Regions from separate parts of the Diaphorobacter sp. C33 genome, predicted to be linked through region 2. Evidence: predicted binding sites of a transcription regulator. Region 2 holds the regulator's gene; each other region holds the start of a gene.

Region 1 (7,271 bases), 1.2 Mb from region 2:
CGCCTCGCCCGCCGTGATGGCCGCTCAGGGCTCGCAGCTCACCAACAAGTACGCCGAAGGCTACCCTGGCAAGCGCTACTACGGCGGCTGCGAGAACGTGGACGTGATCGAGCAGTTGGCCATCGACCGCATCAAGCAACTCTTCGGCGCTGAAGCGGCCAATGTGCAGCCCAACTCGGGTTCGCAGGCCAACCAGGCTGTGCTGATGGCCTTCCTGAAGCCCGGCGACACCATTCTGGGCATGAGCCTGGCCGAGGGCGGCCACCTCACGCACGGCATGCCGCTGAACATGAGCGGCAAGTGGTTCAACGTAGTCTCCTACGGACTGAACGACAAGGAAGAGATCGACTACGACGCGCTGGAAGCCAAGGCCCGCGAGCACAAGCCCAAGCTGATCATCGCCGGCGCCTCCGCCTACGCCCTGCGCATCGACTTCGAGCGCTTCGCGAAGATCGCCAAGGAAGTCGGCGCCATCTTCTGGGTGGACATTGCCCACTATGCCGGCCTGGTCGTCGCGGGCGAGTACCCCAACCCGGTGCCGTTCGCGGACGTGGTGACCTCCACCACGCACAAGAGCCTGCGCGGCCCGCGCGGCGGCATCATTCTGATGAAGGCTGAGCGCGAGAAGGCCATCAACAGCGCCATCTTCCCCGGCCTGCAGGGCGGCCCGCTGGAGCACGTCATCGCCGCCAAGGCCGTGGCCTTCAAGGAAGCCCTGTCACCCGAGTTCAAGCAGTATCAGCAGCAGGTGACCAAGAACGCCAAGGTGTTCGCGGAAACGCTGATCCAGCGCGGACTGCGCATCGTGAGCGGTCGCACCGAAAGCCACGTGATGCTGGTGGACCTGCGCGCCAAGGGCATCACCGGCAAGGAGGCCGAGGCAGCCCTGGGCAAGGCCCATATCACGATCAACAAGAACGCGATCCCCAACGATCCCGAAAAGCCGATGGTCACCAGCGGCATTCGTGTGGGCACGCCCGCCATCACGACACGGGGTTTCAAGGAAGAGGAAACGCGCCTCACGGCCAACCTGGTGGCCGACGTGCTGGACAATCCGCATGACGAGGCGAACCTGGAAGCCGTGCGCGCCAAGGTGCACGCGCTGACCAGCCGCTTCCCGGTCTATCGCTGATCGACCACCGCGATGAAGTGCCCCTTTTGCAGCCATCAGGAGACGCAGGTCGTCGAGACCCGCGTCTCCGAGGACGGGGACTTCATCCGCCGCAGGCGCCAGTGCGGCGCCTGCGACAAGCGCTTCACGACCTACGAACGACCGGAAGTCAACTTCCCCACGGTCGTCAAGAAGGACGGCCGCCGCGTCGAATACGACCGCGAGAAACTGCTGGGATCGTTCAAGCTGGCGCTGCGCAAGCGCCCGGTGAGCACAGTGCAGATCGACTCGGCCATCGAGCGCATCGAGGAAAAGCTGCTCAACCTGGGGCAGCGCGAGATTCTGTCCAGCCGCATCGGCGAGCTGGTCATGCGCGAGCTGAAGAAGCTCGACAAGGTGGCCTATGTGCGCTACGCCAGCGTGTACCGCAGCTTCGAGGACATCGACGAGTTCCGTGCGCTGGTGGACGAAGTCCGCAAGTAAGCCGCAGCTCTCCCATTGCTCTTCTATTGATAGCTGGCAGCACCCACTGGGCGGGCGCTACAGCCGTTTTTGACCATCACCCCAGGCGGACTGCCGGAATCGGAGCCACGGCCTGCACCACGTCGCCGCATTGCGCACGGTGGCGCAGCGCATGGTCCATGATGACCAATGCAAGCAACGCCTCGGCGATCGGCGCGGCGCGGATGCCCACGCAGGGGTCGTGGCGCCCCTTCGTGATCACCTCGGTACTCTGGCCGTGGATGTCGATGGACTCGCGCGGGCTGATGATGGAACTGGTGGGCTTGATGGCCAGCGACACCTCGAGGTCCTGCCCGGTGCTGATGCCGCCCAGCACGCCACCCGCGTTGTTGCTGGCGAAGCCCGTGGGCGTGAGCGAATCGCCGTGCGTGGTGCCGCGCTGGGCCACGCTGGCAAAGCCTGCACCGATCTCCACACCCTTCACGGCGTTCAGGCCCATCATCACATGGGCGATGTCGGCGTCCAGCTTGTCGTACAGCGGCTCGCCCAGCCCCACGGGCACGCTGGTGGCCTGCACACGAATGCGCGCGCCGCAGGAGTCGCCAGACTTGCGCAGCGCGTCCATGTAGTCCTCGTAGGCCTGCACGTCGGCCACCGGTGCGAAGAAGGGGTTGTGCGGCACATGCTCCCAGCTCTCGAACGGGATGGGCAGCTCGCCCAGTTGGGTCATGCAGGCACGAAAGCGGGTGCCGTATTTCTCGGCCAGCCATTTCTTGGCCACCGCGCCGGCGGCCACGGTGGGTGCCGTGAGGCGCGCAGACGAGCGGCCGCCACCGCGCGGGTCGCGCAGGCCGTACTTGTGCCAGTAGGCATAGTCGGCATGCCCCGGGCGGAAGCTCTGCGCGATGTTGCCGTAGTCCTTGCTGCGCTGGTCGGTGTTGCGGATCAGCAGCGCGATGGGCGTGCCGGTGGTCTTGCCCTCATATACGCCCGAGAGGATTTCCACCGCATCCGGCTCGTTGCGCTGCGTCACATGGCGGCTGGTGCCGGGGCGGCGGCGGTCCAGGTCGGCCTGAATGTCGGCCTCGGACAGTTCCATGCCGGGCGGGCAGCCGTCGATCACGCAGCCGATGGCGGGGCCATGGGATTCACCAAAGTTGGTGACGCAAAAAAGGGTACCGAGTGTGTTGCCGCTCATAGGAGTGCGATTATCCCTGAGCCACTGTTACTACCAAAAAAATAGCTGCCAGCGCTTGATTGACAAGCGCTGGCAGCTATTTTGATCACCAAATCAGTTGGCCGGCCGCGATTCTTCCTGCGGCCAGTCGCGGATGTAGGCCTTGAGCAGCTTGTTCTCGAAATTCTGGCTGTCCACCACGGCCTTGGCCACGTCGTAGAAGCTGACCACGCCCATCAGCATGCGCTTGTCCATCACGGGCATGTAGCGCGCGTGGCGGCCCAGCATCATGCGGCGCACCTCGTCCATGTCGGTCTCCAGGGTGCAGGTCAGCGGCGCGTCGTCCATGGCGGTACGCACCAGCATGGTGCCCACGCCGCCACCATTTTTCGTCAGCGCCTGGATCACCTCGCGGAAGGTGAGCATGCCCACCAGGTCGCCATGTTCCATCACGACCAGCGAGCCGATGTCCTTCTCGGCCATGGCATCCACGGCGCGGGCCAGCGGCTCGTCGGGATGCACGGTGTAGAGGGTGTTGCCTTTGAGGCGCAGGATGTCGCTGACTTTCATGGGGAGTCTCCGAAGGGTTCTGCAGGCGCTGCATGCAGCCCGATAGCGAATAAATATAGCCCACAATGGCGCACAAATTCACCACTTTGGAGACATGAATGCCCGGATATTCCGACCCCGGCTTCGACACGCTGGCCCTGCACGCCGGCGCGCAGCCGGACCCCGCCACAGGTGCGCGCGCCGTGCCGATCCACCTGAGCACCTCGTTCGTCTTCGAGTCGAGCGACCATGCGGCGGCCCTGTTCAACCTGGAGCGCCCGGGCCATGTGTACAGCCGCCTGAGCAACCCCACCAACGCGGTGCTGGAGCAGCGCGTGGCGGCGCTGGAAGGCGGCGTGGGGGCGATTGCCGTGGCCAGCGGGCAGGCCGCGCTGCACCTGGCGATTGCCACATTGATGGGCGCAGGCAGCCACATCGTGGCCAGCACGGCGCTGTATGGCGGCAGCCAGAACCTGCTGCACTACACGCTGCGCCGCTTCGGCATTGACACCACCTTCGTGAAGCCCGGCGACATCGACGGCTGGCGCGCCGCCATCCGCCCCAACACCAAGCTGTTCTTTGGCGAAACCGTAGGCAACCCCGGGCTGGAGGTGCTGGACATCCCCACGGTCGCGGACATTGCGCATGAAGCTGGCGTGCCCCTGCTGGTGGACTCCACCCTCACCTCGCCGTGGCTCATCAAGCCCTTCGAGCATGGCGCGGACCTGGTGTACCACTCGGCCACCAAGTTCCTCTCAGGCCATGGCACGGTGATCGGCGGCGTCGTGGTCGATGGCGGCAGCTTCGACTGGGAAGGCTCCGGCCGCTTCCCCGAGCTGACCCAGCCCTACGACGGCTTTCACAACATGGTGTTCACCGAGGAGAGCACCGTGGGCGCCTTCCTGCTGCGCGCTCGCCGCGAGGGCCTGCGCGACTTCGGCGCCTGCATGAGCCCGCACACCGCCTGGCTGATCCTGCAGGGCATCGAGACCCTGCCGCTGCGCATGGAACGCCACATGCGCAATACCGAGAAGGTGGTGCAGTTCCTGGCCAGCCACCCGTTCGTCGAGCGCGTGGGCCACCCGCTGCTCGAGTCCCACCCCAGCCACCAGCTCGCGCAGCGCCTGCTGCCGCGCGGCGCGGGCTCGGTGTTCAGCTTCGACCTCAAGGGCAACCGCGAGCAGGGCAAGACGTTCATCGAGACGCTCAAGCTCTTCAGCCACCTGGCCAATGTGGGTGACTGCCGCAGCCTGGTGATCCACCCCGCCTCCACCACGCACTTCCGCATGAGCGACGAAGCGCTCGCCGCGGGCGGCATCAGCCAGGGCACGATCCGCCTGTCGATCGGGCTGGAAGATGCCGACGACCTGATCGACGACCTCAAGCGGGCACTCAAGGCTGCGGAGAAGCAAGCGGGAAAGGCAGGTGCGTGATGTACGTGCAAGTCAACGGCGCACAGACCTACTGTTACACCGGCGGCAAGCCCTTCGATGCCGCCAAGCCCACCGTGGTGTTCATCCACGGCGTACTCAATGACCACAGCGTCTGGGCGCTGCAAAGCCGCTACATGGCCAACCATGGCTGGAACGTGCTGGCCGTGGATCTGCCCGGCCACAGCAAAAGCGCGGGCGATGCCCCTGCAAGCGTGGAGCAGGCCGCCGACTTCGTGGGCGCCCTGCTCGACGCATTGTCCATCCAGCGCGCCGCGCTGGTGGGCCATAGCTGGGGCTCGTTGATCGCGCTGGAGGCCGCCGCCCGCCTGGGCGCGCGCGTGAGCCATCTGGTGCTGGTGGGTACGGCCTACCCGATGAAGGTGTCGCCCGCGCTCATCGAGGCATCGCAGACCGACCCCGAGCAGGCGCTGCGCATGGTCAACGTGTTCTCGCGCAGCACCCTCGCGCCCCCCTCAGGCGCGGGCTTCTGGGTGTACGGCGCGGGCATGGCGCTGGGCCGCAAGGTGCTGCGCAGCAACCCGCAGGTCAATGTGTTCCACCGCGGCTTCGTCGCCTGCGACAGCTACTCCCATGGCGAGCAGGCCATCGCAGCGGTGCAGTGCCCCGTGCTGTTTGCCTTGGGCACACAAGACCAGATGACCGCGCCCAAGGCCGCGCAGGGGTTGATCCAGGCCGCGCGATCCGCGGACAAGGACGTGCAGATCGTCCATCTGCCGGCGGGCCACCACCAGATGACCGAAGCACCGGACGCAACGCTGTTCGCCATCCGCGACTTCCTGGCAAGACGCATCTCCGCCTGAGATCGTTGCACGGCAGGGCCGGCGGTGCGGGGCATCCCCTTCAGCGCTCCCCTGCCCGATGGATGATGGGCGCCGCCGCCTCGGCAGAGGGGATATGACTTCCCCTGCCACATGCGAAACACTAGCCCCTGCTTGCCTGCGTCGACCATTTACGGCCGCGTGATGCGTATCAAAAACAGCATTAAACGACCAACCGGCAAGCGCAGTCAGCTATTGTTTAAATAGCAAGCGAAGGCCAATAGCGGCCACTTTCCCCGGCCTGGCACTGGGGCATTGGCACGGTCCGCGCCTGCGGACCTAGACTGGGTTCACTCGACCCGTCGCGTCGCCCGGCGCCCGCCCTGCATGCACCTGCCTCCATCCACCGATGCCCGCGACACCCCGTGGCATGCGCTGTCCGCTGACGAAGCGCTGCAACGGCTGCAAACCGACGACCGCCACGGCCTGGCGCATGCCGAGGTGGCGCGGCGCCTGGCACGCTTCGGCCCCAACCGCCTGCCCGCGCCGCCGCGCCGACCGGCCTGGCTGCGCCTGCTGCAGCAATTTCACAACGTGCTGATCTACGTGATGCTCGCTGCCGCGACGGTCACCGCGGCACTGGCGCACTGGATCGACACCGGGGTGCTATTGGGGGCCGTGATCGTCAACGCCATCATCGGTTTCTTGCAGGAGGGCAAGGCCGAGTCGGCGCTGGACGCGATACGCCACATGCTCTCGCACCAGGCCACGGTGCTGCGCGGGGGAGAGCGCCAACTGGTGGACGCCGACCAGCTCGTGCCGGGCGACATCGTCATCCTCGCGTCCGGCGACAAGGTGCCCGCGGATCTGCGCATCCTCACGGCCCGCAGCCTGCGCGCCGACGAGGCCGTGCTGACGGGCGAGTCCGTGCCCTGCGACAAGGACGAAGCCGCCGTGGCAGCCGACGCCGCTTTGGGCGACCGCCGCAGCATGCTCTACTCCGGCACGCTGGTGGCCGCGGGCACCGCTTTGGGCACCGTGGTGGCTACGGGCACGAACAGTGAACTGGGGCGCATCAGCACGCTGTTGGCCCAGGTGCAGGCGAGCACCACGCCGCTGCTGCGGCAGATCGCGCAGTTCAGCCGCTGGCTGGCGCTGGCCATCGGGCTGTTCGTGCTCGCCACGTTCGCCATCGGCGTGCTCTGGCGCGCTCAGGCACCCGCGGACATGTTCATGATGGCCGTGGCGCTGGCGGCCTCGGCCATCCCCGAGGGGTTGCCCGCCATCATGACCATCACCTTGGCCATGGGCGTGCGGCGCATGGCGCAGCACAACGCCATCATCCGCCACCTGCCGGCGGTGGAAACGCTGGGGGCTGTCACCGTGATCTGCTCCGACAAGACCGGCACCCTCACTTGCAACGAGATGACCGTGCAGCGCGTGGTGACCGCCGACCATGTCATAGCTGTGACCGGCAGCGGCTATGCGCCGCAGGGGGGCTTCCTCATCGGGGGCGTGCCCATCACTGCGCAAGAACACCCTGCCCTGCAGTCCGTGGCCCAGGTGGCGCTGCTGTGCAACGACGCCACGCTGCACGACGGACCCCAGGGCTGGAGCCTGACGGGCGACCCGACGGAGGGCGCGCTCGTCACCCTGGCGCTCAAGGCGGGGCTGGACGCCACGGCGCTGCATGCGCGCCAGCCGCGCATCGACGCCATACCGTTCGAGTCCGAGCACCGCTTCATGGCCACACTGCACCA
Region 2 (7,271 bases):
CTGTGGTGCGGCTTCTCCTGTCCCCAGACCGTATACACGGAAATGTTCATGTGGATCGAGCACAAAGTCGAAGGCGACCGCAGTGCCCGTATGCGCCTGGACAATGGTCCGTGGACATTTGAGAAGATCTGGAAAAAATCTGTCAAGCAAGCCATTTGGATTGCGGTCGCATTCTGGACCGGCTTCACCTTCGTGGGCTATTTCGTTCCGATTCGCGAGCTGGGGGGAGAGTTGCTGGCCCTGCAAGGAGGGTGGCAGATATTCTGGGTGATCTTCTATGGGTTGGCCACGTACGGTAACGCAGGATTCCTGCGCGAGCAGGTATGCAAATACATGTGCCCTTATGCGCGTTTCCAAAGCGCAATGTTCGACAGGGACACGCTGGTCGTCTCTTACGATCCTGAGCGCGGCGAGCCTCGCGGGCCCCGTAACAAGACGGTAGACCACAAAGCTGCGGGACTGGGTGACTGCATCGATTGCACGCTGTGTGTCCAGGTCTGCCCAACGGGTATCGATATTCGCAACGGACTGCAATACGAGTGCATTGGTTGCGGTCTCTGCGTGGACGCTTGCAATACCGTGATGGATAAGATGAAGTATCCGCGCGGGCTGATTCGCTTCTCGACGCAGAACGGCGTCAAGAACCACTGGACCCAGTCGCAAATGCTCAAACGCGTGCTGCGACCCCGTGTGTTGTTCTATTCAGCGGTGCTGGTGGTGTTGTGCATCGGCATGCTGGCCAGCTTGGTGGTACGCACCCCGTTGAAGGTGGACATCGTGCGCGACCGCGCTGCGCTCTCGCGCATCGTGGCGGGAGGCAAGCTGGAAAATATCTACCGGCTGCAGATCATGAACGCCACGGAGGGGGCGCAGCGCTACACCATCAGCGCCCACGGCATGGAAGGGCTGGAAGTGGCGTCCGAGACCGCAATTGACATTGGACCGGCGGAATCCCGATGGGTGGTTGTCCGTCTTCAAATTCCGTATGGCTCAGCATCTCCCGGATCGCATACGGTGTATTTCGATATTCAAGCGCAGGGTGATAAAGCCCAAGTGGCAGAGAAATCCGTGTTCCTCGTGCCTCGCTGAAGGCGGTCGCGGAATGCAAATGAACAAGCTGTGCTCATAAATGAGCGAGGAGTTGGTATCGATGTCGAGTAATTCCCCCATGAATCTGGAAGACGCAGGAAAGCCTTGGTGGACGTTTGGCCATGTCTGGCTTGTCATCGCGGGGCCGGTGATTGTCATCATTGCGGGCTTCGTGACCCTCTGGCTGGCCGTGAGCCAACCCGACCCCGTCATCGCGGAAGACTATTACCAACGGGGATTGAACATCAACGAGACCCTGAAGGAGTCTGGAGGCGACATGACGCCTGCCATGAAGGGGCGCAACCATGCAGCTACTCCGCTGGAGGACCAACCGCGTTGACCGGCAGGGCGAGTCCTCTTTGCATGCCGCAGAACAGATGCTACGCTGTCAACTACACCTGCTAGGAGATGGGCGAATGTGGATGCAACGATTGATGTGGATCGCGTGGCCGGCCTTTTTGATGGCGGGCGTCATGGAAATGGTGGTGTTCGCCTTCGTGGATCCAGAAGCGCTGCAGTGGTTTGATCAACCCCTGCATCTCTCGCGCGAAGGTGTGTATACCATCGCCTTCTTCACGTTCTGGTTCGTACTCATGGCTTCCAGCGCATTGACTACGCTGTTGTCACTCTCGCCCTTTGAGTTGAATCGCTGCCCCGTGCCCAAAGGGGCGCGGCCGGCTGATTGCGCCAAATACGTTTCCTGATCTTTCCGCCGATCAGTTATGAATGAGCAAAAAACCGAGGCTTAATGGCAGGCTTGCTGGCTGTTGACAATGCGCTTCAGCGCATCGGTATCGACGATGCGCACATGGCGCTGTTTTACTTCCACAATACCTTCTTCCACGAACTTCGAAAACGTGCGGCTGACGGTTTCCAGTTTCAATCCTAGGTAACTGCCGATCTCTTCCCGCGTCATGCGCAGCACCAATTCGGATTGTGAGAACCCCCGGGCATGCAAGCGTTGTACGAGATTCAACAGGAATGCGGCAAGGCGTTCCTCGGCACGCATACTCCCCAGCAACAGCATGACCCCATGCTCGCGAACAATCTCGCGGCTCATGATCTTGTGCACATGGTGCTGTAGTGCCGTTACTTCGCGCGACAACTCTTCAATACGATCGAAAGGCATGACGCATACTTCGGCGTCTTCAAGCGCTACCGCATCGCAAGTGTGGCGGTCGCTCACGATGCCATCCAGGCCAATGATCTCGCCCGCCATTTGAAAACCCGTCACTTGATCGCGACCGTCCTCGGTGGCGACACAGGTCTTGAAGAATCCGGTGCGGATGGCAAAAAGGGATGTGAAGGGTTCACCGTTCCGGAAAAGCGTGCCGCCACGCTTGATCTTGCGTCGTACAGCAACAATGTCATCGATGCGCTTGAGTTGCTGGTCGTCCAGACCCACGGGCATGCACAGCTCACGCAGATTGCAGTTTGAGCAGGCAACTTTGATGGTCTGGAGATTCGTATGCATGGGAACCCTGTTCATGGCTTGAGCTTACCTCTGAACGGCTGGGAGACATGGAATGCCGTAGGCCGTTGGACGACTTTGAGCCGAAGTCAAATTGTCGCCACAAGGACCTTATGGGCGCTTGATCAACGTCAAGGACTCATGGGGGACTCTACGGCACAGTGATATGAAAGTGCAAGGAATCCCGTCATGACCGTTGTTACAACAGAGCTCCTGCGTCGCTTTGACGTTCCAGGGCCGCGCTACACCTCTTATCCGACTGCTGATCGTTTTGTCGAGGCCTTTGGCGAGCGGGAATACATCCTTGCGCTGCAGCAGCGTCGCGTGGGGTCGGTAGCCAAGGCGATGCCTTTGTCGCTTTATGTCCACATCCCGTTTTGTGAATCGCTGTGCTATTACTGCGCGTGTAACAAGATCATTACCCGGCATCCAGAGCGGGCAGAGGTCTACTTGCGTTACCTCAGCCGTGAGATCGACCTGCATACGGCGCACTGCGGTGTGGGTCAGCATGTGAGCCAGCTGCATTTCGGCGGAGGCACGCCTACTTTTCTGACGGATGACGGTTTGCGCGAACTGATGGGCATGTTGAGGCGCAGTTTCGTCCTCGTTCCGGGGGGGGAGTACTCCATAGAAGTGGACCCGCGGACCGTGGATGAAGCGCGGCTGGGATTGTTGGCGGAGCTGGGTTTCAATCGCCTGAGCTTTGGCGTGCAGGATTTCGACCCTGAAGTACAAAAGGCCGTGCACCGCATTCAGCCTGCCGAAAAGGTGTTCGCGTTGGTCGATGCGGCTCGGAAGCTCGGGTTTGAATCGGTGAACGTGGATTTGATCTACGGGCTGCCGCGCCAGACACCGGAGTCGTTTGATCGCACCTTGGAGCAGGTAGCCGAGCTGCGGCCAGACCGGATCGCGCTGTATGCGTACGCTCACTTGCCAGAACGCTTCAAGTCGCAGCGACGCATCATCACGGCCGAGTTGCCCATGGCTTCGGCCAAGGTGTCCATGCTGGCCCGGTCACTTGATGTGTTCCAGGAAGCCGGCTACGTCTACGTGGGCATGGACCATTTTGCGCTGCCTGACGATGCGCTGGCGGTGGCCAAGCGGCAAGGCAGGCTGCACCGCAATTTCCAAGGCTATAGCACGCAGCCCGATTGCGACCTGATTGGTCTGGGCGTTTCTGCCATCGGGCGCGTGGGCGCTACTTACAGCCAAAATGTGAAAACGCTGGACGAGTATTACGACTGCATTAACCAGGGGCATTTGCCTGTGGTGCGCGGGCTGGCGTTGACCAAGGACGACTTGGTGCGCCGCGCAGTCATCATGGCGTTGATGTGCCAAGGTGAATTGCTGTTTGAGCCGTTGGAACAGTCTTGGCTGATTGATTTCCGCAGTTATTTCGATGCGGAATTACAGCAACTGCAAGAAATGGCGGCTCAGGGCTTGGTGAAAATCAGTGATGAGGGCGTTGAAGTCACGCCCATGGGGTGGTATTTCGTGCGCGGCGTGGCCATGGTGTTCGACAAGTATCTGCAGGCTGACCGTAACCGCGCTCGCTTTTCCCGGATTATTTGACCCATGCTGTGGGCGCTGGCCACGACGACCTTCCTGATGGGGCTGATGGGAGGGGCTCACTGTTTGGCGATGTGTTCTGTTCCCTGCGCGGCGCTTACGGGGCTGGGTGGCACGCAGGACGCCACCCACACCATTCAATGGGCGTCCCGCCGCGGAATCCTCCAACGGGTAGCGCAGTTTCACGTGGGGCGCCTGATCGGTTACGGCGCCGCAGGGGCGGTGGTTGCGCTGGCCATGGAGCAACTCGCATGGCTGGGGCAAAGCACCTCGGCATTGCGCCCCCTTTGGACGCTGATGCATGTGCTCATCCTCGCGTGGGGCGGGATGATGATGGTGCAAGCGCAGCAGCCCTTGTGGGTTGAGCGGGCGGGGCGTGCTGCCTGGGCGAAGGTCAAGCCCTTGGTCTCTCGGCCTGGCGGGCTCCTGACCGCGGGTGTGGCCTGGGCGCTCCTGCCATGCGGCCTTCTGTATACCGCACTGTTGACTGCCGCTCTCAGCGGAAGCGTGCTCCGCGGAGCCTTGTGCATGGTCCTGTTTGGCGTGGGAAGCGGTGTATGGCTGGTGCTGGGACCGTGGACATTTGGCCGCATTCGCGCTTGGATCGGCGTGAAGGGTGGGGCGTGGGGGTCTCGGCTGGCAGGTGGTGTGCTTTTTTCCCTGGGTGCATGGGCGCTGTGGATGGAGGTTGTCCATGGGCAGCCGGCGCCGTGGTGCGTGCCCTGAAAACAGCGTTTTGTGGAACCACAGCGACTCCGCGAAGCATGTCGTGGCAAGCGAATGGCGCAAACCGAGGCGCTCAGGCGTGACGTATCGCTGTCAGATCTATACCAGCGGAAGTGACGAGTCTGTTCTCATCGACGTGGAGAAATCCAGCTACGCATCGCTGCCTTACTGGATGCGCCACCGTACGTCTGGGGCGCGCGCTGCGTATCAGTGAGGTTGCCGAAGGACTGGGAAACGCCCGAACCACGCCAGGATATTTGGCATCGGTGCGACGACTACCAAGGTCTGCTCTGTGCCTTGCAGATGGGTGGGTTGCGCGCGCTGGCCGCGGAGCGCCGGATTTTCTGAGCAGGTATTGAGGTCGCTGGCACTCACCCGGAGCGAGGGCGCAAGCGATTACCAGAGAAAAGGTGTCTGCGAATGCCACCGGACCGGCATCCTGAACCGGGGGTTCAGGTGGGCGAGGGCAGCCAGGCGTTGGGTTCATCTGACGCGAGATGATCACGCTCACCGGGCGATGTACCAAGCCCGTGCTCAATGAGCATTGGTTCAAGGAAATATAAAGCCCGGCAGCATCGCAGACATGTTCATTGTAGTGGGCTGCCCGTGTGCGGCCAGGGGCCGGGCTTTTACCGTAATGGTTATAGGAGGCGCCCATCCTCGCCCAGCGCCTCGTCCAGGCGCAGGAGCAACTGCTGCACGCGCTCATCGCTGTCGTGCACGTGCGGCGCGACCGGGGTGGGGACGATGCGCGCAGGGGCTGAGGCGGCTGCCAAATCGGCGGCTTCGCGGTCGGCGATCTCGAAAGCCAGGTTGAGCGCCGCCAGCACGGCGATGCGCTCACGCGCGCGTACCTTGCCCGCGTCACGGATGCGCGTCATGGCGGTATCCACGCGCTCGACCGCCTCCAGCAGGCGCGACTCCTGGCCGTCGGGGCAGGCCAGGAGATAGCTTTGCTGGAGGATCTGTACCTCGATCTGCTTCATGGCGCGTCTTTCGTCTCGGCAGTGCCGGGGAGTTCGGGCTCGGCAGGCAGGCGGTCCAGCAATGCGTTCACGCGCGCACGGGCCGCCTGCAGGCGGGATTGGAGGGAATCGCGCTCCTGGGTGAGCGCCGCGACCTGTTGCGCCAACAGGGCATTGGTGCGCTGCAACTCGGCATGGCGCAGCAGCAGCCGCTCAACGCGCTCGGCGATCTGGTCGATGGAAGAGGGGGAGGCCATACGCTGCCGATTGTAGGGATCGGCGTGCGAACCATCGTAAAATTGCGCAGTTGGTGCTCGCGGCGTGGTTCACATGCCGCAGTTCAACGGGAAGCAGGGAGGGGCCCTCCGTCATGGAGTGCGTCCTGTGCCTGCGCTGCCCCCGCAACGGTCAGCGGATGAGCCGTACTTCGGCTCCCTCTTCATTGACAAGCCACTGAGCGCCTTGAACAAGCGTTTGGGAAGGCGATGCAGAGCGTTCCGCCAGCCCGGATACCGGCCAACGAGGTGGCTCCGCGTTTCCTTTTGTGAAACCTGGGCCGTTATGCCCAGGTGCCGACGGGGAGGTCGGCCGTGGCGATCTCTCTGTTTGCCCCACATGACAAACACCCGTCCGTTCAATGTGCGCTTGAGTGCGCTTTCCGTGCACGCGCGCGTCGCCGTGCTGCCGCTGGCGCTGGCCGCCGCTTTCCCCGCCGTGTCCCAGACCCTGCTGGCCCAGGCAGCCACAGAACCCCAACTGCGTGAAACCGTCATCACGGCAACCCGCGTGGCCCGGCCGCTGGCCGACATCGTGTCCGATGTGTCCGTCATCGACCGTGAAACCATCGAGGCCAGCGGCGCGGTAGGCGTCATTGACGTGATCTCGCGCCTGCCAGGCGTGCAGATCACGCGCAATGGCGGCCAGGGCAGCAGTGGCAGCGTCTACCTGCGCGGCGCGGAGTCGCGCTTTACCGCCGTGTACCTGGACGGCGTGCGCCTGGACTCGCAATCCACCGGCGGCGTGGTGTGGGAGCAAATCCCGTTGTCGCAGATCGACCGCATCGAGGTCGTGCGCGGGCCAGCGGCTGCTGTGTACGGCTCGGATGCCATGGGAGGCGTGATCCAGCTCTTCACCAAAAAGGGCGAGGGTGCGCCGGCGCCCTACGTGGGCGTGGGCCTGGGCAACCAGGGCACGCGGACGGTGCAGGCCGGCGTGAGTGGCGGCACCGAGCAGGTGGACTATGCGCTGGGGCTGTCGCATGAGCGCGCCGATGGCTTCAGTGCCCGCGTAGGCTCCGCCTACAACCCGGACAAAGACGGCTACCGCCGCACCTCTGCCAATGCCCGACTGGGCGTGCAGTTCGACACGACCCATCGCCTGGAGGGCACGCTGCTGGCCAGCAACCTCAACTCGCAGTACGACGGCAGCAAAACGGCCGACGACCGCAATCA
Region 3 (7,271 bases), 970 kb from region 2:
TGCCGGAGCGGTTCAGGCGCAGCACGTCGTGACCGTAGAGGAACTGCACGCCGCGCTCGGCGCAGCGGCGGGCCAGCGCCTGGGTGAATACGCGCGCGTCGCCGCTCTCGTCGGTGCTGGTGTAGGTGCCGCCGGTGATGCGGTCGCCGTAGGCGCGGAAGGCCGGCTCGATGGCGAGTAGCTCGTCGCGGCTGACCACGCGCCGCTGCACGCCGAAGCGGCGCATCAGTTCCACGGCGTGGGCCGCGTCGTCAAAGGACTTCTGGTCGGTGTAGAAGTGCGCGATGCCGCGTTCCAGCCGGTGGTACTCGATGCCCGTGACGCGCACCAGCTCCTTGAGTGCGGCATGGCTGTACGCGCCCAGCGCCACGATCTGCTGCACGTTGCGTGCGAAGGCCGTGTCGTTGCACTGCGCCAGGAACTTCAGGCACCAGCGCCATTGCTCCCAGTCGAGCTGGGGGCGAAACAGCAGCGGCGCTTCCTTGTCGAACATCCACTTGAGGGCCTTCCATGGCGCCTCGCGGTTGGCCCAGGGCTCGCAGTAGCTCACCGAGATCTGCGCCGCGTTGGCAAAACTGGTCTCCAGCGCCGCGTCGGGCTGGCGGTCGACCACAGTGACTTCATGCCCGCGCTCGCGCAGATGCCAGGCGGTGCTAATGCCGATGATGCCGGCGCCCAGGACGATGGTTTTCATGGCGCGCAGTGTGCTGCGGCCCAATGAAAAACAAAAGCGTGATTAAACTTCTTCGGAATTCATCAGAATGACTAATGGATACCGACCGTGAGCACATTTGACCCCGCCGCCCTGGAATGCCTGGCCGCCATCGTCGAAGAGGGCGGTTTCGAGCGCGCCGCGCGCCGCCTGAACATCACCCAGTCCGCCGTGTCGCAGCGCCTGCGTGCGCTGGAGGCGCAGGTGGGCTCGGTGCTCATCGTGCGCAGCCGGCCGCTCAAGCCCACTTCGGCCGGGCAGTTGTTGCTCAAGCACACCAAGCAGCTGCGCCTGCTGCGCGCCGACCTGGAGCGCGATCTGCAGGACCTCATGCCCAGCGGGCGCGGCGGCGGCCGCGAGGAAGAGCGCATCGCCATCGCCATCAACGCCGACAGCATCGCGACCTGGGCGGTGGACGCGCTCGGCGATCTGGTGCGCCAGCGGTTGCCGCTGGAGATCATTGCCGACGACCAGGACTTCACGCAGGAGTGGCTGCGCTCGGGCCAGGTGATGGGCTGCGTGACGACGTTGAAGAGTGCGCTGCGCGGCTGCCGCATGGTGCCCCTGGGCGCGATGCAGTACGTCGCCGTGGCCGCGCCAGAGCTGGCGCGCCGCCAACTGCCGCAAGGGCTCACGGCGCACAACTTCCGCGACGTGCCTTTCGTCTCGTTCAACCGCAAGGACGATATGCAGGCCGAGTTCGTCACGCGCACCTTTGGCCTGAAACGCGTGTCGCTCAGCCGCGTGTTCGTGCCTAGTTCGGAGGGCCAGGTGCGCGCCGTGGCCGCGGGCTGGGGCGTGAGCGTGGTGCCCGAGCTGCTCGCGCGTCCCTGGCTGCAGCAAGGCCGGCTGGTGGACCTGGCGCCGGGCCATACGCTGCCCATCCAGCTGTACTGGCACTCATGGAACCTGGAGTCGGAAGTGCTGGATGCGCTGGCCGATGCGCTCACCAGCGCGGCGGCGCAGTACCTGTCGGCCTGACGGCACACGCGGATGGGGGTCTTTAGGGTTATCGGCCTGCGCGGGGTGAAGGCTCGCTAACATCGCCCGCATGAACACGTTGCAGCCGCCCCGTCCGTCCTTCAAGGAGCAGATGCTCCGGGCGCGCGAGGATGCCATCGTGGAGGCCGCGAGCCGCCTGCTGGGCGAAAAAGGCTTCGAGACCATGACCGTGGACGAGGTCGCCGCGGCCGTGGGCATTGCCAAGGCCAGCCTGTACAAACACTTTGCCGGCAAGGACGACCTGTGCTCGGCCGCCATGGTGCATGTGGTGGAGCGCCTGCAGCGCTTTCTGGCGGCGCTGCCGGCCGAACTGGGCGCCATGCAGCGCCTGCACGCGCTGCTGTGCTGGACGCTGCAGTTGCAACTGGCCGACGAGGTGCCGCTGCTGCCCAGCCGCAACTCCGCGCTGGCCCAGGCGCTGCGCGCCTGCGACGCCTACCAGGCATCGATGCAGGAGGTGCATGCCTGCATCCTCGGCTGGATCGTCGAGGCGCAGGCCCAGGGACAGCTGCGGCGCGAGTTGCCGCCCGATGTGATCTTGTGTGCGCTGCTGGCGCGCAATGCCGATCCCATGCTCGGCATGCTGCGCGACCGCGGCTATGCGGACGAGTGCATCATCGACTGGGCCGCGGACACCTGCCTGAGCGGCCTGGCGAGCGGCCCCGCCATGCGGGTGGCCTGATCAGCGCACCAGCAGTACCGGCACCTGGCAGTTGGCCAGCACCTGCGTGCTGACCGAGCCCATCACCAGCTTGCCCAGCGAGCCGTGGCCGTGCGTGCCCATGACGACCAGGTCGTACTTGCCGGACTCGGCCACCTTGGCGATGGTCTCGCCCGCCGGGCCCACCTTGGTCATGGTCTTGAGCTGCACGCCCTGACGCGCCATGAATTTCACGACGGGCGACAGCACCTTTTCGCCTTCCTCAGCGTGGTACTTGTCCACGACTTCCTTGCCGAGCGCGGCGCGCGCGCGGGGAGGCAACTGGGGCTGCACGGTGATGGCCGTGTAGGTGTGCGAGCTGCCCAGCATCTCGTCGTGAGCGGCCAGGTAGGCCAGCATTTTCTTGGTGTAGGTGCTGCCGTCGACAGCAAGCAGGATGTTCATTCGAAGTGCTCCGGAAACGAGAATTCAGACTAATCCGCGCCGGCGCCTGTTGTCTTGACTTCAGTCATATTTTTGATGCGGTACGCGGTGGCGGGTGCAGGGCCCGCACGCATCATACGGTGAGCACGCAGTGCGGCTCAAAGGTTGCCTGCTCCCCCTTGCGGGCATAGCCCAGCGGGTTGGCCACTACGCGGCAGCTCCAGGGCGTGCCGTCCACGCGGGCCCCGCGCACCAGGTAGTCGCTGGGCGCATGCAGATGGCCGTGCAGCCACAGCTGGGCGTGGGGCAGGCAGTCGTCCAGCGCATTGCAAAACCCCGCCGTGCCCGGCACCAGGCCGTAGCGCGGGTCGGCGCTGAGCAGGCTGGGCGCGAAGTGCGTGACGGCCACCGTCGTGCCCGCAAAGGGCTGTGCGAGCGCGTTGCGTAACCAAGACTGGCAAACCAGGGCCTGTTCGCGCACCTCGGCGGCCAGGAAGGGCCCACCCTGGCGGGTGCTGCCAGTCTTGGAGAGATAGAAATTGGCCGCGCGGAACGCCTTCTCGCGCCGCTGCAGTCGCTGGCCCGGGTCGGTGATCGCCGCGTGGTCGGCCAGCGCGTCGAAGTCGCTCCACAGCGTCGTTCCAACGAAGCGGACCCCCTGCAGCACCATGCTCTCACGCTCCAGCCAGATCAGCCCCAGCCGGTCGCAGATGCGGCGCAGGCGCGCATGCGCGGCGTCGAAGTCCTGCATGTCGTATTCATGGTTGCCAGGGACGAAGACCACTGGCGTGGGCCATCCGGCGTACTGCGGCAGAGGGGAGAAGCGCGCCAGGCCGAAGTCGTCGTCCGACAGCAGCGAGCCGGCCTGGTAAGAGCCGATGTCGCCGGCCAACACCAGGACATCCGCGCCAACGGCGGGGCTGGGGGTGAAATGCGGGTGGGCTTCCAGGTGCAGGTCGGACAGCAGTTGCAGCTTCATGGGTGAGTGGGACGGGTCAATCCTGGCGGTGGATGGGGGCGGGCGTGTTGCGCGCGGCGCGCGCAATCGCCTCGCGCAGCCAGCGGTGGGCGGGGTCGTGGTTGCGCCGGCGGTGCCACAGTGCGTCCACGTGCACGGGCGGCAGCGTCATGGGCAGCGGGCGCCACACCAGTTCGTCGCGCACGCTGGCCACGCCGACGAAGTGGCGCGGCAGCACGGTGAGCAGGTCCGTGGTGGCCACCACCCGTCCCGCGGTGAAGAACTGGTTCACGGTAAGCACGATGCGGCGTTCACGTCCCAACGCGGCCAATGCCCCGTCGATGAAGCCGAAGGGCTTGCCCGAGAAGCTCACCAGCAGGTGGCGCGCGGCGCAGTACAGGTCCAGCGTCATCGGCACGGCGGCCAGCGGGTGGTCCGCGCGCATCACGCACACGTACTGGCCGTCGTAGAGGCGGGTGCTTTCGTGCGCCACCACGTTGTCCGACTGCGCCCGCGCCGTGAGGTCGGCCAGCACGGCGGGGAAGTAGCCCACGGCCATGTCGGCGCTCTCGTCGTCCAGCAGGCGGCGCGGGTCGCGCGTGGTCAGCGGCACCACGCGCAGCGAGACGCCGGGGGCCTCGCGTTCCACGATCTCGATGAGTGGCGGGATCAGCGTGGCACCCGTGGCGTCGGCCATCGCCAGAACGAAGGTCGTCTGAGCGGACGCCGGGTCAAAGCGCCCGGGGGAAAGTGTCTCCTGCAACTGTGCCAATGCGTGCCGTACGGCGGGCCACAGGGCCAGTGCCCGCGGCGTGGGCTCCACGCCGTGGCCGCGCCGCGTGACCAGCTCGTCGCCCAGCACCTCGCGCAACCGGCGCAGTGCGTTGCTCACGGCGGGCTGTGTGATGGCCAGTTTCTCGGCGGCGCGGGTCAGGTTGCGCTCGGCCATGACCTCGTCAAAGACGCGCAGCAGATTGAGATCCAGCGTGCGAAAGTTCAATGGCTGCATGCCGCAATCATCACACGGATGAATATGGGTGATTCAACATATAAATTAGACACAAACCAGGGTAAACCCTAGTATTGCTGCACCGCCCGGCAATTTCGCCAACAGTGGCGTACGAGTCGCATCATGACGAAGTTTGTACACATCGACGTTCCTGTCCAGCACCACGGCATTGCACGCATTGAAGAGGCCGCAAGCCATCTGAAGCAAACCGCTGCCCGCTTTGACGGCACCCGCGGCGCAACGTCGCTGCTGCTGGCGGCGCTGGTCGCCGCGCTGCTTGTCGTGGCCAACCAGGTCATTGACACCTGGAACGATGGCCACATGCTGGCCGGCTGGATGGTGATGTGGGTGATCGCTTTCGCGGGAATGGCGTTGTTGGCGGCACCTGCGCGCAGCGCGGTGCTAGGCCTGCGTGGCGCTGCCAAGGCTTGGTCGGACGCGCACCGGCGTGCGGCAGAGGACGAGCGCACCTGGAATGCCGCACTGCGCGACGCCCGCATCATGGCCGACCTGAGCCGTGCGATGAACGGCATCGCGGTGGACGATCTGCGCCGTTACCGCTGAACGGCCGCGCGGCGACCCCGCGCCAACCGACAACAGGGCACCTTCGGGTGCCCTTTTTGCTATGTGCGCGGCAGCTTCCTATGGGGCGCATTCATGAAGAAACCCCGCGCCACAGACGTGGTCGCGGGGTTGTGTGTGTAGGCCCGGCTGAATTCATGCCGAGCCGAGCCGAGCCACGGCAGGGCGGTCAGGCCGCCAGACGCTTCTCCAGCGCGGCCTTGGTGGCCAGCAGTTCCTGAGGCAGGTGGTAGGCCAGCTTGTCGAAATGCTCGGTGTGCAGCTTCAGTTCTTCGGCCCAGGCAGCCTTGTCGATGCTGGTCACCGTCTTGAACTGCTCGGTGCTGAAGTCCAGGCCGGTCCAGTTGATCTCGGCGTACTGCGGAGCAATGCCGAACATGGTCGGCTCGCCTTGCGCCGTGCCCTCGATGCGGTCCAGCATCCACTTGAGCACGCGCATGTTGTCGCCATAGCCGGGCCAGACGAACTTGCCGTCCTCGCCCTTGCGGAACCAGTTGACGCAGAAGATCTTGGGCAGCTGGTGGCCAGACTCCTCCAGCTTGTGTTCCATGTCGAGCCAGTGCTGGAAGTAGTCGCTCATGTTGTAGCCGCAGAACGGCAGCATGGCGAACGGGTCGCGGCGCACGACGCCCTGCGCACCAAAGGCGGCGGCGGTGGTCTCGGAGCCCATGGTCGCGGCCATGTAAACGCCTTCCATCCAGCTGCGGGCCTCGGTCACCAGCGGCACGGTGGTGGAGCGGCGGCCGCCGAAGATGAAGGCGTCGATGGCCACGCCGGCGGGGTTGTCCCACTCGGGGTCCAGGGCCGGGTTGTTGGTGGCGGCCACCGTGAAGCGCGAATTGGGGTGCGCGGCCTTGGCGCCGGTTTCCTTGGCGATCTGCGGTGTCCAGTCCTTGCCCTGCCAGTCGATGAGGTGGTCCGGGAGCTTGCCGGTGTCCTTCTCCATGCCTTCCCACCACACATCGCCATCGTCGGTGAGGGCGACGTTGGTGAAGATCACGTCCTTGTCCAGCGAACGCATGCAGTTCGGGTTGGTGTGCATGTTGGTGCCGGGGGCCACGCCGAAGTAACCGGCTTCGGGGTTGATGGCGTACATCTTGCCGTCGGCATGGGGCTTGATCCAGGCAATGTCGTCACCGATGGTCGTGACCTTCCAGCCGGCGAAACCGGCTTCCGGCGGCACCAGCATGGAGAAGTTGGTCTTGCCGCAGGCGCTGGGGAAAGCGGCGGCCACGTGGTACTTCTTGCCCTCGGGGTTGGTCACGCCCAGGATCAGCATGTGCTCGGCCAGCCAGCCCTGGTCGCGGCCCATGGTCGAGGCAATGCGCAGCGCCAGGCACTTCTTGCCCAGCAGTGCGTTGCCGCCGTAGCCCGAGCCGTAGGACCAGATCTCGCGGGTCTCGGGGTAGTGGACGATGTACTTGACCTGGGGGTTGCAGGGCCAGGACGTGGTGTCCTTCTGACCTGCGGCCAGCGGGGCGCCCACGGTGTGCATGCAGGGCACGAACTCGCCGTCGGTGCCGAGCACGTCATAGACGGCCTTGCCCATGCGGGTCATCAGCTTCTGGTTCACGGCCACGTAGGCGCTGTCGGTCAGTTCGATGCCAATGTGGGCGATGTGCGAGCCCAGAGGGCCCATGGAGAAGGGCACCACGTACATGGTGCGGCCAACCATGCAACCGTCAAACAGCGGCTGCAGCGTGGCGCGCATCTCGGCCGGGGCCATCCAGTTGTTGGTCGGGCCGGCGTCTTCCTTTTTCTCCGAGCAGATGTAGGTGCGGTCTTCCACGCGCGCGACGTCCGACGGGTCGGACCACGCGAGGTAGCTGCCCGGGCGCTTGGCGGGGTTCAGCTTCTTGAACGTGCCGGCATCCACCAGTTGCTGACACAACTGCTCGTACTCCTGCTGCGAACCGTCGCACCA
Region 4 (7,271 bases), 1.3 Mb from region 2:
CGCATCAGCGACCCCGGCACACTGCTGGACGGCGCGCGCCGCGCCATGCGCGCGAGCTTCCAGCGCGAGATGGACGTGATCGAGTCCAGCCTCTCGTTCCTCGGCTCGGTGGCCTCGGTGTCGCCCTATGTGGGCCTGTTCGGCACCGTCTGGGGCATCATGCACGCCTTCACCGGTTTCGCCGGCATGGAGCAGGTAACGCTCGCCACGGTGGCGCCCGGCATCGCCGAAGCGCTGGTGGCCACCGCCATCGGCCTGTTCGCCGCCATTCCCGCCGTGATTGCGTACAACCGCTTCGCACGCGACATCGACCGCGTGGCGACCCACCAGGAGACCTTCATCGAGGAGTTCTCCAACATCCTGCAGCGCAACCTGGGCGCACACCCCGCATCCCCCTCGGGGCATTGAGATGAAGGACATCCCCCTGAGCCGCTGGGCGGCTTCCCCTTTCTCTCGCAGCGCTACGCACTGCGGGAAAGGGGATCGATTGCTCAGCGCGGCGGGACGGCCCTTGCGCGGCATCTGCTGGCATCGGACACGTCCGTTTTATCCACAACGCGCACTGCTCAGCGCAATGGAGAACTGAAATGCCTGCCATGGCCTCACGCAGCGGCACCCGCCGCCGCTCCATGAACGAAATCAACATGGTGCCGTTCATCGACGTGATGCTGGTGCTGCTCATCATCTTCATGGTGACCGCGCCCATGCTCACGCCCAGTTCGGTGAACGTGCCTTCCGTGGGCAAAGGCGCCAAGGTGCCCAAGACGCGCGCGGACGTCATCGTCGACAAGGATGGCAGCATCCGCTTCAAGGCCGACGGCAACGAACGCACCGTGCCGCTGCAGAACCTGGGCGCCACCGCCAAGAACTGGCTCAAGGACCAGCCAGAGGACACACCCGTGCTCATCAGCGCCGACAAGAACGTGTCGTACGACGCGGTGATGAAGGCCATGTCTGCGCTGCAACAGGCGGGCGTGGCACGCGTCGCCCTGGCGGTGAAGAGCGGCGGCTGACGAGAACTTTCACACGATCTAATGCACGCCACGAACGACCGCGACCAGTTTGCCCCGCCCCGCCCGCCCGGACGCATGCGGGCCATCGCCCTGGCGGTACTCGCCCATGCCGCGCTGATCGGCGCGCTGACCTGGGGCGTGAACTGGAAGAGCAGTTCCGACCAACCGGCGGTGGAGGCCGAACTCTGGTCTGCCGTCCCCCAGCAAGCGGCGCCGCGCGCCGTGGAGCCGCCCCCACCCCCTGCTCCGGCCCCTACCCCCGCACCAGAGCCCGCGCCCGCACCGCCGCCTCCACCGCCACCACCGCGTCCGGAGCAAGCCGACACGCGCGAGGCCGATATCGCCCTGCAGCAGCAGAAGAAGCGCCTGGAAGAAGAAAAGAAAAAGCGCGAACAGCAACTGGAGCGCGAGAAGCGCGAACGCGAGCGCAAGGAAGAAGAGCGCCGCGAGCGGCTGGAGCAGGAGAAGAAGGAACGCCTGCTGGCGCAGCAAAAGGCCGAGCGCGAGAAAGCCGAACGCGAAAAGGCCGAGAAGGAGAAGGCCGCCAAGGCCGAGCAGGACAAACAGAAGAAGCTGGCCGAGGACAAGCGCCGCAAGGCCGAGGAAGCCCGTGAAGCCAAGGAGGCCGAGGCGCGCCGCCAGGAGAACCTGCGCCGCATGCAGGGGCTGGCAGGCGCCACGGGCGGCGAGACCGCCACGGGCACCGCGCAGCGCAGCTCCGGCCCCTCGGGCAGCTACGGTGGCAAGGTGGCCGCCAAGGTACGCCCCAACATCGTCTATCCCGACACCATCTCGGGCAACCCGCGCGCCGAGGTCGAGGTGCGCGCCGCGCCAGACGGCACCATCGTCGGCGCGCGCATCACCCAGTCCAGCGGCAACAAGGCGTGGGACGACGCGGTGATTCGTGCGCTGCACCGCACGGAAACCCTGCCACGCGACGTGGACGGCCGCGTGCCGTCGTCCCTGGTGATCGGCTTCCGCCCGCGCGACTGAAGCAAAAAAGAGAGCTACCTGCGCTTGCCCCTCAAAGGTTTCACATTGAAAACACCGTGAAACCTAGTTGAAACAAGCGCCGGCAGCTATCATTTTCGATAACAGCCGACAGCCAGTCGAACTCAGCTGCGCTGCTCGATGAGGCGATTGATACGCAACGCGCCGAGTGTGCAGACCACGCCCGACAGCAGATACAGCGTCACCGCCCCCAGCCCGAAACGTGCCGACAACCCCAGAGCCACCAACGGCGCGAAGGCCGCGCCGATCAGCCAGGCCAGGTCGGACGACAGTGCCGCCCCGGTGTAGCGGTGCAGGGTGGAGAAGTTGGCCGTCACCGTGCCCGATGCCTGGCCGTACGACAGGCCCAGCAGCACGAAGCCCAGCAGCAGGAACACCGTGCCGCCCACCGCGCCACCGCCCAGCAGCCAGGGCGTGGCCAGGCTGAACAGGCCAATCAGCACGGCCATGGAGCCCAGCAGGTTGCGCCGGCCCATGCGGTCGGCCAACCGCCCCGACACCACCACAGCGCCGATGGCCAGGAATGCGCCGGCGATCTGCACGCACAGCACCTCGGCCATGGAGCGGTCGGAGAACAGGGCGAACCACGACAGCGGGAACACCGTCACCACGTGAAAGAGTGCGAAGCTGGCGAGTGCCGCAAAGGCGCCCAGCACCACATTGCTCCCCTCTTCGCGCATCACGCGGGCCACGCCCACGGGCTCCAGTTCCTTCTCTTGCAGCAATTCGGCATAGGACTGCCCCACCACCAGGCGCAGCCGCGCAAACAGCGCCACCACGTTGATCGCAAAGGCCACGCAGAACGGGTAGCGCCAGCCCCAGGCCAGGAATTCTTCACTGGAGAGGCTGCCGTACAGGTAGGCGAACAACCCGGCGGCCAATGCAAACCCCACGGGCGCGCCCAGTTGCCCTACCATGGAATACCAGCCCCGGCGCTCCGGCGGTGCGGCCATCGCCAGCAGCGACGGCAGCCCGTCCCAGGAGCCGCCCAGCGCCAGCCCCTGGCCGAAGCGCAGCACCGCCAGCGCCCCAGCGGCTGCCAGCCCCGCCACCTGGTAGCTGGGCAGGAAGGCCATGCTTACCGTACAGCCGCCCAGCAGGAACAGCGCCAGCGTCAGCTTGGTGCCGCGCCCCCAGCGCCGCTGCACGGCCATGGAGATGGCGGTGCCCAGCGGCCGGGCGATGAAGGCGATGGCAAAGATGGCAAAAGCCATGAGCGTGCCGTCCAGCCGCGTCATGAAGGGAAACAACAGCGACGGGAAGACCAGCACGCAGGCGATCCCGAATACGAAGAAGTCGAAATACTCCGACGCGCGCCCGATGATCACGCCCACGGCGATCTCGCCCGGGGTGACGTCTTCGTCGGTGTGCGCGCGCGACAGCGATGCCGCGCTCTCGGGGCCGTAAACGGGGTATGCGACGGAACCGCTACTCATGACCGTACTCCTTGGCTTTGCAGACACAGCTCCGTTCTACACGCAAGCCCCGCGGTCAACAAGTACGCTTACACTGACGTCCCGCGCGGGAAAACCCTCACGCCCAGTCGGCCATCCGCGCCGCCATGGTCGCGCCCGCAGGCCGCATACGGCCTGCCATCACGCCATAAGTTTGACCCTGGACAAAATGTCCAATCGACAAATGCGCTAGGCGTATTACATTCGTCTCCGTCCAGTAATTCGCGTTTACACCTAGCGCCGCGCCCGCCCGCGCGACGCAAGGCCGTGCACGCTTTTTGACACGCCTAGCAATGCTCCAACTGAAGAAACTCCGCGGGCCCACCTGGCTCGCCGCGGCTTTGGCCGCAGCCAGCCTGGCTGGTTGCAGCAAGGCCGTCGTATTGAACCCGGCGGGTGATATCGCTGCCCAGCAGGGCAACCTGGTGGTGACTGCCACGGTGCTGATGCTGATCGTCATCGTGCCGGTGATCCTGCTGACGCTGCTGTTCGCCTGGAAGTACCGCCAGGGCAACACCGACGCCGAGTACGACCCCGACTGGCACCACTCCACCTCGCTGGAGCTGGTGATCTGGAGCGTGCCGCTGATGATCATCATTGCCCTGGGCGCGCTGACCTGGATCGCTACCCACAAGCTGGACCCCTACCGCCCTCTGGACCGCATCGACGCCCAGCGCGCGCTGGCCGCCGACGTCAAACCGCTGGAAGTGCAGGTAGTGGCCATGGACTGGAAGTGGCTGTTCTTCTACCCCGAGCAGGGCATTGCCACGGTGAACGAGGTGGCCGCGCCGGTGGACCGCCCGATCCTGTTCAAACTCACCGCCACGTCGACCATGAACGCGTTCTACGTGCCCGACCTGGCCGGCATGATCTACGCCATGCCTGGCATGCAGACCGAGCTGAACGCCATCATCAACAAGCCCGGCGTGTTCCATGGCCTTGCCTCGCACTACAGCGGCCCCGGCTTCTCCGGCATGACCTTCAAGTTCCACGGCCTGAGCGATGCTGAATTCGCCCAGTGGGTGGACAAGGCCAAGACCGAAGGCAAGCCCCTGGACAAGACCACCTACCTGCAACTGGCCAAGCCCAGCCAGCGCGACCCCGTGCAGCGCTTTTCTACCGTGGAAACGGGCCTGTACGGCAAGGTGCTCAACCGCTGCGTGGAAGACGGGCAGATGTGCATGCACGACATGATGGCCATCGACGCGCTCGGCGGCGAAGCCTTCGTCAAAGCCAACGGTCTGACGCTGCCGCAGGACGTATGCACCGCCGGCAACGCGCCACAGATCCTGGCCGCGCTGCAGCCGGGCTTAGCCCTCCCCGAGGCCCCCATCCAACAGTGAATTTGACGGACCCGACGCGGGCGCCAAGCCGGCGCCGGGCCCATTAGCCAAGAGATTCGATATGTTGTCTGAACAAACTACCCCAGCCCACTGGCTGTTGGGCCGCATCACCTGGGACTCGATCCCGATGGCGCACGAGCCCATCGTGCTGTGGACCTTCATCGCGGTGGTCCTGGGTGGCATCGTGATGCTGGCCGGCCTCACCAAGTTCCGTCTGTGGGGCCCGCTGTGGCGCGACTGGATCTGCTCCATCGACCACAAGAAGATCGGCATCATGTACATGATCCTGGGCCTGGTCATGTTCCTGCGCGGCTTCGCCGACGCGGTGATGATGCGCCTGCAGCAGGCCATGGCTGTGGGCGAGAGCATGGGCTACCTGCCGCCGCACCACTACGACCAGATCTTCACGGCCCACGGCGTGATCATGATCTTCTTCGTGGCCATGCCCTTCGTCACGGGCCTGATGAACTACCTCGTGCCGCTGCAGATCGGCGCGCGCGACGTGTCGTTCCCTTTCCTGAACAACTTCAGCTTCTGGATGACCACCGGCGGCGCCGTGCTGGTGATGATCTCGCTGTTCCTGGGCGAGTTCTCCACCTCCGGCTGGCTGGCGCTGTCCAACCTCGGGGCGCAGGACCCTGGCGTAGGTCTCGACTATTACATCTGGGGCCTGCAGATTGCGGGGGTGGGCACCACCTTGTCGGGCATCAACCTGATCGTCACCATCATCAAGATGCGCGCGCCGGGCATGAATCTGATGAAGATGCCCGTGTTCACCTGGACCGCGCTGTGCACCAACGCGCTGATCGTCGCCTCGTTCCCCGTGCTGACGGCCGCGCTGGTGCTGATGTCGCTGGACCGCTACATCGGCACCAACTTCTTCACGAACGACCTGGGGGGCAACTCCATGCTGTACGTGAACCTGATCTGGATCTGGGGCCACCCCGAGGTCTACATCCTGGTGCTGCCGGCCTTCGGCGTGTTCTCCGAGGTCGTCGCCACGTTCTCGCGCAAGCGCCTGTTCGGCTACACCTCCATGGTGTACGCCACGGTGTGTATCACCATCCTGTCGTACCTGGTGTGGCTGCACCACTTCTTCACCATGGGCTCGGGCGCCACGGTGAACACCTTCTTCGGCATCACGACGATGATCATCTCGATCCCGACGGGCGCCAAGATCTTCAACTGGCTGTTCACCATGTACAAGGGCCGCATCCGCTTCAGCGTGCCCATGCTGTGGACGGTGGGCTTCATGTGCACCTTCGCCATCGGCGGCATGACTGGCGTGCTGCTGGCCGTTCCCCCGGCCGACTTCGTGCTGCACAACAGCCTGTTCCTGGTCGCGCACTTCCACAACGTGATCATCGGCGGCGTGGTGTTCGCCGTGTTCGCTGCCATCAACTTCTGGTTCCCCAAGGCCTTCGGTTTCCGCCTGATCGAGTCCTGGGGCAAGGCATCGTTCTGGTTCTGGCTGACTGGCTTCTGGGTCACGTTCACGCCGCTGTACATCCTGGGCCTGATGGGCATCACGCGCCGCGTCAACCACGTGGAAGACGCTTCGCTGCACATCTGGTTCATCATCTCCGCGGTGGGCGTATGCCTGATCGCGGCGGGCATCGCCTGCTTCTTCATCCAATTGTTCGTGAGCTACCTCAAGCGCGACCAGCTGCGCGACGTGACCGGCGACCCCTGGGACGGCCGCACGCTGGAGTGGGCCACCTCCTCGCCCCCGCCGCAGTACAACTTCGCCTTCACGCCCGTGGCGCACGAGATCGACGCCTGGTGGGACATGAAGAAGCACGGCTACAAGCGCCCGCTGACCGGCTTCCAGCCCGTCCACATGCCCGCCAACACTGGCGCCGGCGTGGTGATCGCCGCGCTGTCCACCGTGTTCGGTTTCGCCATGATCTGGCACATGTGGCCGCTGGCGATCGCCTCGTTCGCCGCGACCGTGGTGGCCTCGATCATCCACACCTTCAACTACAAGCGTGACTACTACATTCCGGCAGCCGAAGTGGCCGCCACGGAAGACGCACGCACCAAGCAGCTTGCCGCAGCCCATGTCTAATACGCACACCCTCCAAGCGGGCGGCACCGCCGCCCTGGCACCGCGCGAGTACCACCTCGCGCATGAACCCCACCCCGAGAACGGCACGTCCCTGGGCTTCTGGCTCTACCTGATGAGCGACTGTCTCATCTTCGCAGCGCTGTTCGCCACGTACGGCGTGCTGGGCCGCAGCTACGCCGCGGGCCCCACGGGCGCGCAGCTGTTCGACTTGTCGCTGGTGGCCATCAACACGGCCTTCCTGCTGACGTCGTCCATCACCTTCGGCTTTGCCATGCTGCAAAAGCAGGCGGGCAACGCACGCGGCACGCTGACTTGGCTGGCCGTCACCGGCCTGCTGGGCCTGGCCTTCCTGGGCGTGGAGCTGTACGAGTTCGCACACCTG

What was found. The regulator FNR, encoded in region 2, switches genes on or off when oxygen is low (the NO sensors DNR and NnrR bind a similar motif). The targets are predictions, from matches to a motif close to TTGATNNNNATCAA.
Region 1: QY917_RS07075 (cation-transporting P-type ATPase) is a predicted target of FNR. The motif match lies at 5,713-5,726, and genes of this name have one in related genera.
Region 3: QY917_RS14250 (universal stress protein) is a predicted target of FNR. The motif match lies at 2,874-2,887, and genes of this name have one in related genera.
Region 4: cyoA (ubiquinol oxidase subunit II) is a predicted target of FNR. The motif match lies at 3,633-3,646, and genes of this name have one in related genera.

The regions. Positions count from the first base shown of each region.
Region 1 is NZ_CP129980.1:1,489,072-1,496,342, forward strand. It holds gene glyA (serine hydroxymethyltransferase) at 1-1,132, shown strand, start outside; gene nrdR (transcriptional regulator NrdR) at 1,145-1,594, shown strand; gene aroC (chorismate synthase) at 1,671-2,771, opposite strand; gene QY917_RS07060 (CBS domain-containing protein) at 2,865-3,320, opposite strand; gene QY917_RS07065 (O-acetylhomoserine aminocarboxypropyltransferase) at 3,419-4,732, shown strand; gene QY917_RS07070 (alpha/beta fold hydrolase) at 4,732-5,553, shown strand; gene QY917_RS07075 (cation-transporting P-type ATPase) at 5,899-7,271, shown strand, end outside.
Region 2 is NZ_CP129980.1:335,284-342,554, forward strand. It holds gene ccoG (cytochrome c oxidase accessory protein CcoG) at 1-1,089, shown strand, start outside; gene QY917_RS01625 (FixH family protein) at 1,151-1,429, shown strand; gene QY917_RS01630 (hypothetical protein) at 1,506-1,793, shown strand; gene fnr (fumarate/nitrate reduction transcriptional regulator Fnr) at 1,835-2,578, opposite strand; gene hemN (oxygen-independent coproporphyrinogen III oxidase) at 2,750-4,132, shown strand; gene QY917_RS01645 (sulfite exporter TauE/SafE family protein) at 4,136-4,855, shown strand; gene QY917_RS01650 (cell division protein ZapA) at 5,497-5,841, opposite strand; gene QY917_RS01655 (hypothetical protein) at 5,838-6,077, opposite strand; cobalamin riboswitch at 6,112-6,356, shown strand; gene QY917_RS01660 (TonB-dependent receptor) at 6,436-7,271, shown strand, end outside.
Region 3 is NZ_CP129980.1:3,036,770-3,044,040, forward strand. It holds gene QY917_RS14235 (D-amino acid dehydrogenase) at 1-694, opposite strand, end outside; gene QY917_RS14240 (LysR family transcriptional regulator ArgP) at 782-1,693, shown strand; gene QY917_RS14245 (TetR/AcrR family transcriptional regulator) at 1,764-2,396, shown strand; gene QY917_RS14250 (universal stress protein) at 2,397-2,819, opposite strand; gene QY917_RS14255 (metallophosphoesterase) at 2,932-3,777, opposite strand; gene QY917_RS14260 (LysR family transcriptional regulator) at 3,794-4,765, opposite strand; gene QY917_RS14265 (hypothetical protein) at 4,889-5,329, shown strand; gene QY917_RS14270 (phosphoenolpyruvate carboxykinase (GTP)) at 5,517-7,271, opposite strand, start outside.
Region 4 is NZ_CP129980.1:1,631,261-1,638,531, forward strand. It holds gene tolQ (protein TolQ) at 1-408, shown strand, start outside; gene QY917_RS07765 (biopolymer transporter ExbD) at 588-1,013, shown strand; gene tolA (cell envelope integrity protein TolA) at 1,035-2,006, shown strand; gene QY917_RS07775 (MFS transporter) at 2,129-3,460, opposite strand; gene cyoA (ubiquinol oxidase subunit II) at 3,772-4,821, shown strand; gene cyoB (cytochrome o ubiquinol oxidase subunit I) at 4,883-6,889, shown strand; gene cyoC (cytochrome o ubiquinol oxidase subunit III) at 6,882-7,271, shown strand, end outside.